4 regions of the Kitasatospora sp. NPDC023176 genome follow, and region 3 is predicted to be linked to each of the others. Evidence: riboswitches for the same ligand, from Rfam matches in the RefSeq annotation. Region 3 holds a riboswitch; each other region holds the start of a gene.
The links. A riboswitch is a leader RNA that binds a small molecule or an ion and turns the genes downstream of it on or off. The one in region 3 is predicted to bind cobalamin.
Positions count from the first base shown of each region.

Region 1: another riboswitch for cobalamin. It lies ahead of metE (5-methyltetrahydropteroyltriglutamate--homocysteine S-methyltransferase); the one in region 3 lies ahead of ACZ3YL_RS18720 (FecCD family ABC transporter permease).
Region 2: another riboswitch for cobalamin. It lies ahead of nicT (Nickel transporter NicT); the one in region 3 lies ahead of ACZ3YL_RS18720 (FecCD family ABC transporter permease).
Region 4: another riboswitch for cobalamin. It lies ahead of ACZ3YL_RS39365 (cobalamin biosynthesis protein); the one in region 3 lies ahead of ACZ3YL_RS18720 (FecCD family ABC transporter permease).

Region 1 is NZ_JBVHIP010000014.1:40,275-44,245, forward strand. Features, by position in the region: gene ACZ3YL_RS20320 (TetR/AcrR family transcriptional regulator) at 1-207, opposite strand, end outside; gene ACZ3YL_RS20325 (hypothetical protein) at 276-524, shown strand; gene ACZ3YL_RS20330 (cupin domain-containing protein) at 521-934, shown strand; gene ACZ3YL_RS20335 (hypothetical protein) at 1,114-1,401, opposite strand; cobalamin riboswitch at 1,590-1,828, shown strand; gene metE (5-methyltetrahydropteroyltriglutamate--homocysteine S-methyltransferase) at 1,987-3,971, shown strand, end outside.
Region 2 is NZ_JBVHIP010000003.1:194,251-198,221, forward strand. Features, by position in the region: gene ACZ3YL_RS06860 (helix-turn-helix domain-containing protein) at 1-249, opposite strand, end outside; gene ACZ3YL_RS06865 (EamA family transporter) at 401-1,252, shown strand; gene nicT (Nickel transporter NicT) at 1,271-2,386, opposite strand; cobalamin riboswitch at 2,419-2,612, opposite strand; gene ACZ3YL_RS06875 (ArsR/SmtB family transcription factor) at 2,694-3,077, shown strand; gene ACZ3YL_RS06880 (hypothetical protein) at 3,147-3,971, shown strand, end outside.
Region 3 is NZ_JBVHIP010000012.1:57,794-61,764, forward strand. Features, by position in the region: gene ACZ3YL_RS18710 (ABC transporter substrate-binding protein) at 1-537, opposite strand, end outside; gene ACZ3YL_RS18715 (ABC transporter ATP-binding protein) at 602-1,399, opposite strand; gene ACZ3YL_RS18720 (FecCD family ABC transporter permease) at 1,396-2,448, opposite strand; cobalamin riboswitch at 2,546-2,684, opposite strand; gene sodN (superoxide dismutase, Ni) at 2,774-3,169, opposite strand; gene sodX (nickel-type superoxide dismutase maturation protease) at 3,346-3,789, shown strand; gene ACZ3YL_RS18735 (CGNR zinc finger domain-containing protein) at 3,786-3,971, opposite strand, start outside.
Region 4 is NZ_JBVHIP010000053.1:38,401-42,371, reverse strand. Features, by position in the region: gene ACZ3YL_RS39370 (transcriptional regulator) at 144-836, opposite strand; cobalamin riboswitch at 1,033-1,160, shown strand; gene ACZ3YL_RS39365 (cobalamin biosynthesis protein) at 1,260-2,222, shown strand; gene ACZ3YL_RS39360 (cobyric acid synthase) at 2,296-3,834, shown strand; gene ACZ3YL_RS39355 (putative cobaltochelatase) at 3,831-3,971, shown strand, end outside.

The DNA of each region.
Region 1 (3,971 bases), on a different contig from region 3:
CAGCAGGACGAGCAGCTCCTCCTTGTCGCGGACGTGGTGGTAGAGCGCCATCGGGGTGCTGCCGACGGCGGTGGCCAGGCGGCGCATGGTCAGGCGCTCGACGCCCTCCTCGTCGACGATCCGGCGGGCCGTGTCGACGACCTCCTCCCGGGAGATGCGGGGAGGGCGGCCGGTGGCCTTGCGGGGGGCGGGGGAGGGCTGCTGCATGCGCCCATCATGCCCGGCTGATCTCGTGCGGCTCGACAGCGGTGTGCTTCCGGGAGTACTTTCTTTACATGTACAGAAACCTTGGCGGCCGCGTGGGCCCGGCCGCCCTGGCCACCCTCGCCGCCCACCGCACCGGTACGGCCACCGACCCGGCCGCCCTCGACGGCGGGTACGCCCTCGGCCCGGCCGTCGGCGCCGTCCGGTTCGCGCCGGCGGCCGTCGGCGCCGTCGCCGTCCTGCCCCGGCGCCGGCCCGGAACGCCGGAGGGCCGCCCGCTCGCCGCCGTAGAACCCCAACTGGAAGGAACGTCCTCATGACCACCACCCCGATCGCCGTCGTCGACCTGTTCGCCTCGGCGCTGCACTTCCGCCCCGACGGCGAACTCCGCGCCACCGAACGGCGGATGGCCGGCGGCGGCTCCGGCACCGAGGGCGCATGGCAGGTCGCGACCTTCCACGTGGAGACCGACGCCGACGTCCACGCAGACCACTGGGAGATGCACCCGGCGGCGGAGGAGGCGGTGTGCTGCCTGGCCGGCGGCGTCCGGGTCTACCTCCGCCCGGTCGAGCCCGGCGCTGCCGAGGAACTGGTGCGGCTGGCGCCCGGCAGCGCCGTGGTCGTCCCGCGCGGCCGCTGGCACCGGCTCGAACTCGACGCCCCCAGCGACCTGATGTCGATCACCCTGCGCAGCGGGACCCGGCTGGAACGGCGCGGCGCCGAGCACTGACCCGGGTCGCGGACGGGAAGCCCGGTGGGCGTGGGGGCGGGAACTCTCGGGCCCGCGCACGAGACTTCGGCGCCCCCGGGCCAAGGTACGCCCCCGCCCCCGGGTGCGTATCTTGGCCCGGGGGGCTTTGCGGCCGTGGTGGACCGGCGCCTTCGGGTGCGCGGTCCGGCGGGGCCGTATCAGGGCCAGGCGGCCGCCGTCCGTAGCCCGAGGGCGACCAGGACCGTCCCGGCACGTCGACCCAGTGCGGTGCGCAGGGCGGCCGATCCGAGGGCTGCCGTCGCGGCGCCGATCACCATGGTCCAGGCCGTCAGCCAGGCGGCGACCGGCAGCGCCTGTGCGGTGGCGAGGAGCAGTACGTGCGGGAGTACGGGCTGGTGGGGGGTGAGGAACCGGGGTGCCGGCGTCAGGAAGACGGACGCGGCCGTCGACGGCTGGATCGACTCCCCGGACCACCTGGGGATCATGATCGGTGACTACAACGAGGTCGGCCTGGCAGGTACGGGCACGGCCTCCTGGAACGCCGACTTCAGCACCCGCTGACGTCCACCCGGGGCCGCTCCACTTCCCCGGAGCGGCCCCGGCCGGCGCCTGACGACGTCTCACCATGCGGACGATTGCGTGATTCTCCGGCCGGAAACCGGCGCACTGCCCCTAGGCTGGCCGGTGCAGCTGGTTCGCCCCGTCCGCCAGGCGGGGTGTCGCAAGAGGGAATCCGGTGACGCCTTTCAACTGGCCAGTCCGGGACTGCCCCGCAGCGGTGAGTGGGAACGACCGCCGTCATACGCACTGGGCCCGGGACGGGTCTGGGAAGCGACGGCCAGTAGGTGCCTGTCCTCGATGGGGACGGGCGGGCCCGCGAGTCCGAAGACCTGCCACTGCCCGTGCGCGACCGTTCGCGCGCGGCCATCCGGTGACCTCGAGGGCGGGTCGGCGACCACACCAGGCGGAGTCGTACCCGGGTACGGGTGTCCCGTCCGGTCTCGTCATCCCTTCGCGTTCTCGTCCCGTCGCCGGGCACTTGAGGATCCAGGCTCGCGAAGGAGAGTCCCTTGACCACGAAGTCCGCAGCCGCGGCGACCCTCGCCACCGCGTACGGCTACCCCCGCCAGGGCCGGGGCCGGGAACTGAAGAAGGCGATCGAGGGCTACTGGAAGGGCACCGTCACCGCCGAGGCGCTGCTCGCCACCGCCGCCGAACTGCGCCGGGAGAACTGGCGGCAGCTGGCCGAGGCGGGCGTCCAGGAGGTGCCGACCGGCGACTTCTCGTTCTACGACCACGTGTTGGACACCAGCGTCGCCGTCGGCGCGATCCCCGCCCGGCACCGGGCCGCCGTCGACGCCGACGCGCTGGACGGCTACTTCGCCATGGCGCGCGGCACCCAGGACGTCGCGCCACTGGAGATGACCAAGTGGTTCGACACCAACTACCACTACCTGGTGCCGGAGTTGGGGCCGGACACGGTCTTCGCCGCCGACCCGGCCAAGGCCGTCGGCGAGCTGCGCGAGGCGCTCGCGCTCGGCCACGCCGCCCGCCCGGTGCTGGTCGGACCGGTGACGTACCTGCTGCTCGCCAAGCCCGCGCCGGGCGTGGCGGAGGACTTCCAGCCGATCACCCTGCTGGACCGGCTGCTGCCCGTCTACGCGCGGCTGATCGCGGAGTTGAAGGCCGCCGGCGCCGAGTGGGTGCAACTGGACGAGCCCGCGCTGGTCCAGGACCGCACCCCGGCCGAGTTGGGCGCCGCCGCCCGCGCCTACCGCGAGCTGGGCGCGCTGACCGAGCGGCCCAAGCTGCTGGTGGCGAGCTACTTCGACCGGCTCGGCGATGCCCTGCCCGTGCTGGCCAAGGCCCCGGTCGACGGCCTGGCGCTGGACTTCACCGGCCCCGCCGCCGCCAACCTGGACGACCTCGCCGCCGTCGGCGGACTGCCCGGTAAGCGCCTGGTCGCCGGGGTGATCGACGGCCGCAACGTCTGGATCAACGACCTGGGCGCGTCGCTGGCCACCCTGGCCACCCTGCTCGGGCTCGCCGACCGGGTCGACGTCGCGCCGTCCTGCTCCCTGCTGCACGTGCCCATCGACGCCGCCGCCGAACGCGACGTCGACCCGCAGATCCTGCGCTGGCTCGCCTTCGCCCAGCAGAAGGCCCGGGAAGCCGCCCTGCTGGCCCGCGGCCTGCGCGCGGGCACCGGCGCGATCACCGCCGAACTCGCCGCCAACCGCGCCGACCTGGCCTCCCGTGCCAATTCGCCGATCACCCGCGACCCGGCCGTCCGGGCCCGGTCCGAGGCCGTCACCCCGGACGACACCCGGCGCGCCCAGGCCTACCCCGAGCGCGTCGGGGCCCAGCGGGCCCGGCTCGGGCTGCCCCCGCTGCCGACCACCACCATCGGCTCCTTCCCACAGACCACCGAACTGCGCGTCGCCCGGGCCGACTTGACCGCCGGGCGGATCGACGCGTCCGCCTACCGGGAGCGGATGGAGGCCGAGGTCCGCGAGGTCATCGCGTACCAGGAGAAGACCGGCCTGGACGTCCTGGTGCACGGCGAGCCCGAACGCAACGACATGGTCCAGTACTTCGCCGAGCAGCTCACCGGCTACCTCGCCACCCGGCACGGCTGGGTGCAGTCCTACGGCACCCGCTACGTGCGCCCGCCGGTCCTCGCCGGGGACCTCTCCCGCCCGCGCCCGATGACCGTTGACTGGTTCCGCTACGCCCAGGACCTGACGGACCGCCCGGTCAAGGGCATGCTGACCGGGCCGGTCACCATGCTCGCCTGGTCCTTCGTCCGCGACGACCAGCCCCTGGCCGAGACCGCCCGGCAGGTGGCGCTGGCCCTGCGCGACGAGGTCGCCGACCTGGAGGCGGCCGGCGCCGCCGTCGTCCAGGTCGACGAGCCGGCCCTGCGCGAGACCCTGCCGCTGCGGGCCGCCGCCCGCCCGGCCTACCTGGACTGGGCCACCGAGGCCTTCCGGCTGGCGACCTCCGGGGTCCGGGCCGACACCCAGATCCACACCCACATGTGCTACGCCGAGTT
Region 2 (3,971 bases), on a different contig from region 3:
GCCGGGCACGATCCGGACGTCCGGGCCCTCCTCGTAGTCGAGCAGGGTGGCGATCGAGACGCCGAGCGCATCGCCGAGCCGTACGACGGTGGCCACGCTCGGATTGGTGCGGCCCTGCTCGATCTGGACGATCATGCCGCGGCTCACCCCGGAGCGGGCGGCCAGGGCGTCCAGGGTGTGGCCGCGCTCGGTGCGCAGCCGCTTGACGTTCCGGGCGAGGGCCCGGGAGACGAGGTCGGGGTCCGGCACGCGGGCAGTCCTCCGGTGTCCACCGTACGAGAAGTACAGAATATTGTTCGGCCGAGTTCAGTTCAGTGCACTACGCTGCCGTTCCAGCAACGAGTCCATCCGACTGTACTTCGGAGTGCATTGTGCTGTCCTCGAACCCCGGGTCGCTCCGGTGACCGCCCTGCTCGCCCTCGCCGCCAGCCTGCTCACCGGCCTGGGCGACTTCGGCGGCGGCGTCCTCACCCGCCGGCTGCCCGCGCTCGCCGTCGTGGTCGTCTCCCAGGCCACGGCCACCGCCGTCCTGCTCCTCGCGCTCCTGGCCACCGGCGGCCCGGCCCACGCCTCCCCGGCGCTCTGGTACGCCGTCGCCGCTGGGGTGATCGGCCCGTTCGCGATGCTCGCCTTCTACCGGGCGCTCGCACTCGGCCCGATGGGAGTGGTGTCCCCGCTCGCCACCGTCGGCGTCGTGGTGCCGATCGGCGTCGGGCTCGCGGACGGCGAGCGGCCCGGCCCCGGCCAGCTGGCCGGGATCGCGGTGGCGGTGGCCGGCGTGGTGCTGGCCGGCGGCCCCGAGCGCGGCGGCCCGGCCGCGGCCCGCACCGCTCTGCTGCTCACCCTGGCCGCCGCCTTCGGCTTCGGGGCCACCATGTCACTGCTCTCGCAGGCCTCGGCCGGCGGCGGACTGCTGCTCGCGCTGTTCGTCCAGCGGCTCGTCAACATCCTCGTCGGCGGTGCCGCGCTGCTGATCGGGCTGCGCGGCACCGACACCGCCGGGCTGCTGCCGGAGCTGCGCTCCCGCCTGCCCCTGCTCACCTGCGTCGGGCTGGCCGACGTCGCGGGCAACGCCGCCTACGCGATGGCCTCGCACGGTGACTCGCCCGCGACGGCCGCCGTGCTCGCCTCGCTCTACCCGGTGGTCACCGCCCTGCTGGCGCGCGGCGTGCTGAAGGAGCGGCTGCGCCCGGTCCAGGTGGTCGGCGCCGGGCTCGCCGTCGCGGGCACGCTGCTGCTCGCGGCGGCGTGACCACCGGGCGGCCTCCCGCTACGGCCGCTTCGCGGGCGTCCAGCGCTTCTCGACGCCGGTCAGCTTCCAGTAGGCGATGGCGATCGCCCACACCACCACGAACAACCCCGCGATCGCGTAGCCGACGTTGTCCAGCGAGATGTCCGCGATGAACCCGGTCACCGGGTCGGTCAGGTCGAGCTTCTCGTGCAGCACGCCGACCAGCTCGATGGTGCCGATGATGAAGGCCACCGCGATCGACAGCCCGGTGATGGTCAGGTTGTAGTACACCTTGCGCACCGGGTTGGAGAAGGCCCACTGGTACGCGAAGTTCATGAACGTCCCGTCCAGGGTGTCGAACAGGCTCATCCCGGCCGCGAACAGCAGCGGCAGGCAGACGATCGCGTACCAGGGCAGCCCCGCCGCCGCGCCCGAACCGGCCATCACCATCAGGGTGACCTCGGTCGCGGTGTCGAAGCCCAGGCCCAGCACCATGCCGACCGGGAACATCTGCCCGGGCCGGGTGATCGAGCGGGTCGCCCGGTTCAGGATCCGGGCCATGAAGCCGCGCGAGTTGAGGTGCTCCTCCAGCTCCGCCTCGTCGTACCTTCCGGCCCGCATCGAGCGGAACACCTTGAGGATGCCGAGCAGCGCCGCCAGGTTGAGCGCCCCGATCAGGTAGAGGAAGGCGCCGGAGGCCGTGGTGCCGACCAGCCCGAGCCACTTGTGGGTGGCCGAGTCGTCGTCCATCAGGGTGTTCGCCAGCTGAGCGCCGCCCGCCACCAGGGCGGCCATCAGGACCACCATCGAGGAGTGCCCGAGGGCGAACCAGAAGCCCACCGAGACCGGACGCTTGCCGTCCGCCATCAGCTTGCGGGTGGTGTTGTCGATCACCGCGATGTGGTCCGCGTCGAAGGCGTGCCGCATGCCCAAGGTGTACGCGGTGATGCCCAGGCCGACCCCGAACACCTGGGTGCCGACCGTGTAGCCGTGGGGCGCGACCAGGAAGACGAGCGTCCCGAAGGCCACCACGTGCATGGCGAGGATCACCCCCATCAGCCCGGCGGTACGGAAAGTGTCCTCGCGCTTCCACCGGAAGGTGGGCAGGACGGAGGGGGCCGCCTCGGCAGGCGTGGCGGTTTCGGGCAGGGTCATCTTCGGATCACGCTCCAGCACCTCGTGGAATGACTTCGTGAGATGCCGTGGCCGGTCTCCTGGCTTACGGGGCTTCCGGACCCGCCTTCCCAGGCGCACGAGGCGCCCAGTGGCACGTGGGTTCGGACGACTGTCCCCCGATCACAGTGGCGAGGGCCGCTCCGGAATGGGACCTGTTGAGGGTCCGTCACCGGTCTTCCCGAGCACCACGGCGGGGAACACCGTAGGGGCGGGACCGCACCCCCGCAAGGCTGCGCACCTGTGCAGGTGTCCAGGATCACAGGTCGTGAGCTGCCAGAATGTCCGCATGCATCTCGTACCGGCCGACCGCGCGGGCCACCGCACCATCGACGGACACCGGGTCTGCGAGGCCATCGCCGCCATCGGGGACACCGCCCACGTCCGGTCCTGGGCCGAGCGGTTCTCGCTGCTCTCCGACCCCGGACGGCTCGCCCTGCTGCTCGCCCTCCACCGGGCCGGCCCGCTCGCCGTCAGCGACCTGGCGGTCGCCACCGGCATGCGCGACCCGGCCGTCTCCCAGGCCCTGCGGCTGCTCCGCACCGCCGGCGTGGTCACCGGCGACAAGGACGGACGCGTGGTGCGCTACCGGCTCGTGGACGACGCCCTGCGCCCCCTCCTCGACGAGTGCGCCGCCGGCGAGCACGAGGAGCCCACCGCGGCGGCGGGCTGACCGACACTCGGAACTGCCCGTCTCCCGCGAACGGACGCCTAGGCGCGGCCGGATGAGTACGATCACGATGTGCCGTCCCACCCCCACGTCTGGCCCGCCGACCGCTGGAACACCCGCCCGGTCAAGGCCCGCGTGCTGGCGGTCGCCCGCACCCTCACCTCCGCGACCCGGGTCCTGGACGTCCTCGCCCTGCTGAACCCGGACGGCATCGAGCGGTACTTCACCGTCAACCCCGGCTCCGTGTTCGCCGACCGCGCCCTGGACGAGTACCTCCACGGCCTGCCCGGCTACACCGTGCTGGACTGGGAGGACGCCGTCCGACGCCGCTTCGACCTGGCCGTCGCCTGCGCCGTCCACTCCTCCATGCACCGCCTGGACGCCCGCCTGGTCGTCCTCCCGCACGGTGCCGGCTACAACCGGCTGGTCACCGAGTCCACCGGCGACCAGGTGAGCGCCGCCGGCCTCTCCCGCAACGAACTCACCCACCACGGCCGGGTGTTCGTGGACGTCCTCGGCCTCTCCCACCCCGAACAGCTGGACCGGCTGCGGACCTCCTGCCCCGAGGCCCTGGACGTCGCCCGGGTCGTCGGCGACCCGTGCTTCGACCGGATCCTGCGCAGCGAACGCTCCCGTGACGGCTACCGCGCCGCACTCGGCGCCGTACGCGGCCGCCGGCTCGTCGTCGTCGACTCCACCTGGAGCGAGCACTCGTTATTCGGCCGCCACCCCGACCTCCCCCAACGGCTGGTCCGCCAACTGCCCGCCGACGAGTACACGGTGGCCGTCGTGCTCCACCCCAACATCTGGAGCCGACACGACCCCGAGGCCCTGCTCGACGACGCCTGCCGGATGGGCCTGCGGCTCATCCCGCCCCACCAGGGCTGGCAGGCCGCG
Region 3 (3,971 bases):
GAGGTTGGCCAGGTCGGTGTAGAGCGCCTCCAGCGGGTCCATCACCCCGCGTTCGGAGCCCTTGCCGCTGCGGCAGGACTCGCTGAGCACGTACGAGTCGACGCCGAGCGCCTTGAACGCCTCGGGGGTGACGCCGCTGCCCTCGACGAAGCCGTAGTGCCAGCCGGCGAACACCAGGTCGGCCCTGGCGTCCAGGGCGATCTCCTTGGTGAGCACCTTCTTGGAGAGCCAGGTGGTCTGCTGGTAGCCGTCCTTCCAGGGCACCTTGTCGACCCGGCCCTTGTCGTCGGGCATCACGTAGCCGGCCATCCGGTCGGCGAGGCCGAGGGAGAGCATCAGCTCGGTGATGTTGACGTCGTTGGTCACCACCCGGGCGGGCTTCCGCGCGAAGGTGAGCCGCTCGCCGCAGTTCTCCACGGTCACCGGGTAGTGGGCGGAGGCGGCGGCGCCGCCGGCCTCGCCCGGGGCGATCTCGGCGCCGCAGGCGGTCAGTCCGAGGGTGAGCAGGGCGGTGGCGGCAACGGCCTTGGTACGCACGCTTGTTCCTTCCGGGGTGGTGAGCGGGGTGGTGGACGGGGTGCGGGCGGGGGTGCGGGCGGGCTCAGGCGAGGCGGTCGAACAGCAGCTGGAGGGCGCCGGTGTCCGGGTGCCGGACGGGGGTGGCCCGGACGCCGAACACCTCGGCCAGCAGGTCCGGCCGGAGCACCTCCTCGGGCGTGCCGGCGGCGACGATCCGGCCGGCCGTCAGCACGTACAGCCGGTCGCAGTGGCCGGCCGCCAGGTTGAGGTCGTGCAGCGCGGTGAGCACCGTCGGCCCGGCCGCGCGGGCGAGGGCCAGCACCTCCAACTGGTGGGCGATGTCCAGGTGGTTGGTGGGTTCGTCCAGCACCAGCAGGCGCGGTTCCTGGACGAGCGCGCGGGCGATCAGCACCCGCTGCTTCTCGCCGCCGGACAGGCTCGGGAAGCCGCGCTCGGCGAGGTGCCCGGCCCCGACCCCGCGCAGCGCGGCCGCGCAGCTCTCCCGGTCCGCGTCGCTCGGGCCGCCGAGGCCGCGCCGGTGCGGCAGCCGGCCCATGGCGACCACCTCGGCCACCGTGAAGTCGAACTCGGCGGGGTGCTCCTGGGTCAGCGCGGCCACCCGGCGGGCCGCCTGGCGCGCGGTGAGCACGTGCAGGTCGTCGCCGTCCAGCCGGACCGTCCCGCCGGCCGGCCGCAGCACCCGGTAGACGCAGCGCAGCAGGGTCGACTTGCCGCTGCCGTTCGGGCCGATCAGTCCGATCACCTGCCCGGCGGCGGCCGCCAGGCTCACCTCTTGGACGAGCCGGGCGCCGGCCAGCTCCACCGAGACGCCGTCGACGCGCAGTTCCTCGGCCGGGCTCGTGCCCTTCGCCGGGCTCATCGCCCACCCCCGAAGGCCTGGCCGCGCCGGCGCATCATCAACAGGAAGGCGGGCACCCCGAGCACCGCGGTGAACACCCCGACCGGCAGTTCGGCGGGCGCCAGCAGGGTGCGCGAGGCGATGTCCACCCAGACCAGCAGCAGCGCCCCGGCGAGCGGCGCGATCACCAGCACCCGGCGGTGCCCGGCGCCGACCAGCATCCGGGCCAGGTGCGGCATCAGCAGTCCGACGAAGCCGATCGCCCCGCTGACCGCGACCACGGTGCCGGTGACGGCGGCGGTCACCACGAACAGCTCCCGGCGCAGCCGGTCCGGGTCCACGCCGAGCGAGGCGGAGGTCTCGTCGCCCATCGCGAGCGCGTCCAACCGCCCGGCGGCGCAGGCCAGATAGGCCAGTCCGGCGAGGACGGTGCAGGCGGCGATCGGCACCGAGCCCCAGGTGGCGCCGCCGAGGCTGCCGAGCAGCCACATCATGGCGTCCCGGGCGGCCTCGGCGTGGTCGGCGGAGAAGACCATCAGGGTGGTGACGGCGGAGAAGCCGTAGGAGAGCGCGGTGCCGGTGAGCACCAGCCGCAGCGGGGTGAGCCCGTACGCGGTGCGGGCGGCGAGGTAGACCAGCACCATGGCGACCAGCGCGGAGCCGAACGCGGAGACGGAGATCGCCCACACCCCGAGCGAGGCGAAGGCGCCGAGCAGCAGGACGGCGTTGGCGCCGACGGCGGCGCCGGAGGAGATGCCGAGCACGAAGGGGTCGGCGAGGGCGTTGCGCACCAGGGCCTGGACGGCGACGCCGGTGGCGGCCAGTCCGCCGCCGACCACGGCGGCCAGCAGGGTGCGCGGCAGCCGGATCTCCCAGACGATCGCGTACGCCGCGGCCTCGTCGGCGTCCAGCCGACCGCCCGTCAGTCCGGCGCCCAACAGCCTCAGGACGTGAGGGAGTTCGATGCCGGAGGCGCCGAAGGCGGCCCCGCAGACCAGGGATGCCAGCAGGGCGACGCCGAGGCCGGCGGCGAGCGGGAGGGTCGGTGTTCGGCGAACGGGGTCACTCACGTGCGGTCGCGCCTTGCCTCGGGCCGCAGGGTGTGCCGGGGCGGGCGCCGGCCGGGGGCGTGCCCGGGCGCCATCCCCTCGCAGTCCGCGGCGAGTCGTCGGGAGTCCAGCGGCCGAGGGCGATCGGGCTGGCGCGGTCCTACGGACCGTGCTCACCGTTGCGGGTCAGCGCCGGATTCACACCGGACTTCCCCCTCGGACGCCCTGGCAGCATAACAGCCACTCAGGCTAGGCAACCCTTACCAGGGGTGGGCCGGACGTGAACGCACGACCGCCCCCGTCCGAACGGTGCGGACGGGGGCGGCCGGGTGGCGACGCGTCAGGCTCAGGCCTGCTTGGTCTCCCAGAAGATCTTGTCGACCTCGGCGATCAGGTCCAGCAGGGCCTGGCCGGTGGCCGGGTCGGTGGACGCCTTGGCGGCCGAGGCGGCCTTCAGGGTGTCGTTGATCAGCTGGTGCAGCTGCGGGTACTTCTCGAAGTGCGGGGCCTTGAAGTAGTCGCTCCACAGCACCGAGATGTGGTGCTTGACGGCCTCGGCGCGCTGCTCCTTGATGATGATGGCGCGGGCGCGGAAGTGCGCGTCCTCGTTGGCCTGGTACTTCTCCTGGGTGGCCTTGACCGACTCGGCCTCCAGCTTGGCCTGCGCGGGGTCGTACACGCCGCAGGGCAGGTCGCAGTGGGCGTGAGCGGTGGCGCGCGGTGCAAACAGACGAGAGAACATGGGAGTCCTTCCTTAGATCGTCTTCCCGCGCCCGAGATTACCCTTCCGCCCTCGGGGTTTCGCGGCCGGGCGGCGGGCCTAGGGCAAAAGGCGGACCCTGAACCGGGGTAATCCGGACATCGAACGGATGACGGTCCGTACGGCAGACTGGGGCGGTCGGTCCGGGAGGAGGAGCCATGGCGCGGAGCACGGAACCGCAGGGCGGCGCGGGCGGTGGCGCGGTGCCGTTCGGGCTGGTCGACGTGTCGGGCCCGTCGATGGTCCCGACCCTGCGCGAGGGCGACCAGCTGCTGGTCCGCTACGGTGCGCCGATCCGCCCCGGCGCGGTGGTGCTGTTCCGCCACCCCTTCCAGCAGGACCTGCTGGTGGTGAAGCGGGCCGCCGAGCGCCGGCCGAAGGGCTGGTGGCTGCTGTCCGACAACCGCCCGGTCGACAGCGACAGCCGCAGCTACGGCCCCGTCCCGGACGACCTGGTACTCGGCCGGGTGCTGCTGCGGCTGCGCCCGAGCCCGGCCTGGCTGGCGCCGGGCCGCGGGCTGGAGCGGCTGCTGCTCGGCCCCCGGCTGGCCCGGGTGCCGGGCCTGGCCCGCCGCCTCGGGGTGTTCGTCGACGAGGCCTAGCTCCCCGAGTGCAGTGCCGCCTCGGCCTCCTGGCGCTTGCGGGCCCGGTACGCGGCGACGTTGGCGCGGGTCGCGCAGCGGTCGGAGCAGTAGCGGCGGGAGCGGTTGGTCGAGGTGTCCAGGTAGGCGTTGCGGCAGGGCGCGGCCTGGCAGATGCCGAGCCGGTCGGCGCCCAGCTCGGT
Region 4 (3,971 bases), on a different contig from region 3:
GGTGGGTGAGGGGTGCTGGGGGTGGGTGGGTGCGGCTTGGGGGGATGGGTGGGGGTGGCGGGGGTGGGTGAGGGGTGGGGTTTGTTGCGGGCGCGCGGGCTTTCGTCCGGCGCGCCCGCTGAGGTGGGTGGGGGGTAGCCGGGTCAGACGGGGATGGCGGGGTGGCGGGTGCTGAGGAGGTGCCAGAAGCGGGGGGTGAGGGGTGGGGTGGGGGTGCGGGGCTGGGTGGTGGCGCCCCAGTGGGTGGGGACGTGGTGTTCCTGCTGGAGGAGGGGGAGGACGGCGGCGAGGTCGGGTTCGGGGACGGGGACGAGTCGGGCGAGCGGGCGCAGGTGGGGCTGCCAGCGGCCGGCCACGCACTGGCGGAGCAGCCGGTCGAGCGCTTCGCGGCGGCCGGTGGCCTCGACCAGTTCGGTCAGCCGCAGGGCGAGCACCTGGGCGAGGGCGTGGGTCTGGTCCGGGTCGCCGTCCCAGTGGCCGGTCAGTTCGGCCTGCCGGTAGGCGGGCAGCGGCATGCCGACCCGTTCGGCGACGGCATCCGGGCCGAGTTCCCGGGCGAGCCGGTGGTCGCGCAGGCTCACCGGCCGGCCGTCCATCAACTGGTCGGCCGGGCACCAGAGGGCGCGGGCCAGTGCGATGAACTCGGCCTCGCCGGGCCGCAGCGCGCCGCTCTCCCAGGCGAGGACGTGCCCGGGGAGCAGCCGTACGCCGTGCGCGGCCATGCCCTCGGCGACCTGCTCGGGGGTCAGCCCGAGGCCGGCCCGGTGGGCGCGGGCGGCCCCCGGCGAGAACGGCACCGGGGCGGGGGCGGCGGCGGGTGACTCTCTGCGGCGCATGGCACCGAACGTAGGTGCGGTCCTCGGCGCTGCCCCAGCCGCCGAACGCACGAAGCGGGGCCGGTCGGCCCTCCCCAGCGCTGGGCGATCGCACAGGCCGGACGGCGGCCCGCCGTGTGACCAACCCCTCCGTGACCTCGGTTGACTCCCGGTTCGGGCGCGTGATGGGATCCTGGGGCCAAACGGAGGCATGGAGAGGAAGCCGGTGCGAGTCCGGCGCGGTCCCGCCACTGTCACCGGGGAGCACGCTCGAACACGCCACGGTGGGCCGTCAGAAGCCGCTGGAAGGCCCGGGGGTGCGTCCGACCCGGAAGCCAGGAGACTCTCGCCCCCGGTACGTCGATCCAGGGCGCGGACCCTGAGTGAGGACACCCACGCGATGCAGGCTGCCCCGCCCCGCCGGACCCTGAGCTGCCCGCCGCCGTGCGCGGGCTGACCCGCGCCGCCGCCTTCGCGCTGGGCGCCGTCGCGGGCTATGCCGCCGACGCCCGTTTCGCCGACCCGCGCCGCGGCCACCCCGTCGCGCTGTTCGGCAGCGCCGCGACCCGGCTGGAGCGGCGCCTGTGGCGCGACCACCGGGCCGCCGGGGCCGGGTACACCGCGCTGTGCGTGGGCACGGTCGCGGTCGGCGCGCTCGCCCTGGACCGTACGGTCGGGCGGCGTCCGCTGGGCCGGGCCGCGCTGGCGGCCGCGGCGACCTGGACGGTGCTCGGCGGCACCTCGCTGACGCGGGAGGCGCGCACCATCGGACGCTCGCTCGCCGCGGGCGACCTGACGGCCGCCCGGGAGCGGCTGCCGCACCTGTGCGGGCGGGATCCGAGCGCGCTGGACGAGCAGCAGATCGCCCGGGCGGTGGTCGAGTCGGTGGCCGAGAACACCGCCGACGCCGTGGTGAACGCGCTGGCCTGGGGCGCCCTGGCGGGCACACCGGGCCTGCTGGCCTTCCGCGCGGTGAACACCCTGGACGCCATGGTCGGCCATCGCTCGCCCCGCTACACCCGGTTCGGCTGGGCCTCGGCCCGGCTGGACGACCTGGCGGGCTGGCCCGGCGCCCGGCTGACGGCGCTGCTCACGGTGGCCGCCGCGCCCGAACCCCGGACCGCCTGGCGGGTCTGGCGCCGGGACGGCTCCGCGCACCCGAGCCCCAACGCGGGCCAGGCCGAGTCGGCCTTCGCGGGGGCGGTGGGCGTGCGCCTCGGCGGGACCCTGCAGTACGGGGAGCGGGTGGAGCACCGGCCGGTGCTGGGCGCGGAGTTGCGGCCGGTGACGGTGGACGACATCGAGCGGGCCTGCACGCTGTCCCGGCGGGTGGGCGCGCTGGCGCTGGGTACGTCCGTCGCGGGGCATCTGGTGATCCGGGCGTTCCGGAGGAGGAGGGGCAAGTGAGCGAGCGCAGCGAGCGAACCGTCGAGAGGTGCGCGTGGTGCGGAGCACCTGCCGAGCACGGCGAGGCGGGGGCATGAGCAACGCACTGCTGGTCGCGGGGACGACCTCGGACGCGGGCAAGAGCGTGGTGACGGCCGGGATCTGCCGTTGGCTGGTCCGCCAGGGCGTGCGGGTGGCCCCGTTCAAGGCGCAGAACATGTCGCTGAACTCCTTCGTCACCGCGGACGGCGCCGAGATCGGCCGCGCCCAGGCGATGCAGGCGCAGGCCGCCCGGGTGGCGCCGGAGGCGGCGATGAACCCGGTGCTGCTGAAGCCCGGCGCGGACGGCCGCAGCCAGGTGGTGCTGCTCGGCCGGCCGGTCGCCGAGGTGGGCGCGCTGGACTACCGGGAGCGCAAGCCCGTCCTGCTGGAGCGCGCCCTGGAGTGCCTGGCGGACCTGCGCGGCCGCTATGACGTGGTGGTGTGCGAGGGCGCCGGTTCGCCCGCCGAGATCAACCTGCGCGACCGGGACATCGCCAACATGGGCCTGGCCACGGCCGCCGCGCTGCCCGTGGTGGTGGTCGGGGACATCGACCGCGGCGGGGTCTTCGCGGCGATGTACGGCACGCTGGCGCTGCTGTCGGCGGAGGACCAGCGTCATGTGGCGGGCTGGTTCGTCAACAAGTTCCGCGGCGACGCCCGGCTGCTGGCGCCCGGGCTGGAGATGCTGCACGAGCTGACCGGCCGTCCGGTGCTGGGCACCCTGCCGATGCTGCCGGGCCTGTGGCTGGACGCCGAGGACTCGCTGGACCTGTCCACCGTGGTGGACCGGGCGGACGGGCCCGGGCCGCTGGGGGCGGACGTGCTGCGGGTGGCCGTGGTGCGCTTCCCCCGGCTGTCCAACTTCACCGACCTGGACGCGCTGGCCCAGGAGCCCGGTGTGCTGGTGCGCTGGGCGACCCGGCCGGAGGAGCTGGCCGACGCCGACCTGGTGGTGCTGCCCGGCACCCGGGCCACCGTCGCGGACCTCGCCTGGCTGCGCGAGCGCGGCCTGGCGCCGGTGCTGAGGGCGCGGGCGGCGGCCGGGCTGCCGATCCTCGGGGTCTGCGGCGGCTACCAGATGCTGGCGCGCTCGATCGAGGACGAGGTGGAGTCCGGGGCGGGCGTCGTCGACGGCCTCGGGCTGCTGCCGACCCGGGTGCGCTTCGGCGTCGAGAAGGTGCTGGCGCGGCCGGTGGGCGAGGCGTACGGGCAGCGGGTGGAGGGCTACGAGATCCACCACGGGGTGGTGACGGTCGACGGCGGTACCGCGTTCATCTCCGATGACCACGGGCAGAGCCTGGACGGCTGCCGGATCGGCTCGGTCTGGGGCACCACCTGGCACGGCGTGCTGGAGAACGACGGCTTCCGTCGCGAACTCCTGCGCGAGGTCGCCGAGTCGGCCGGCCGGGCGTTCGTGCCGGCGCCGGACACCTCGTTCGCCGCGGCGCGCGAGGCCCGGCTGGACCGGCTGGGCGACCTGATCGAGGAACACGCGGACACCGACGCGCTGTGGAAGCTGATCGAGGGCGGGGTGCCGGCGGCCGGAACGCTGCCGTTCCTCCCGCCCGGGGCACCTGGGAGTGACGCATGAGTGACGTCCGCTATCCGTTCACCGCGATCGTCGGCATGGCCGACCTGCGGCTCGGGCTGCTGCTGAACGCGGTCTCCCCGGCCGTGGGCGGCGTGCTGGTGCGCGGTGAGAAGGGCACCGCGAAGTCGACCATGGTG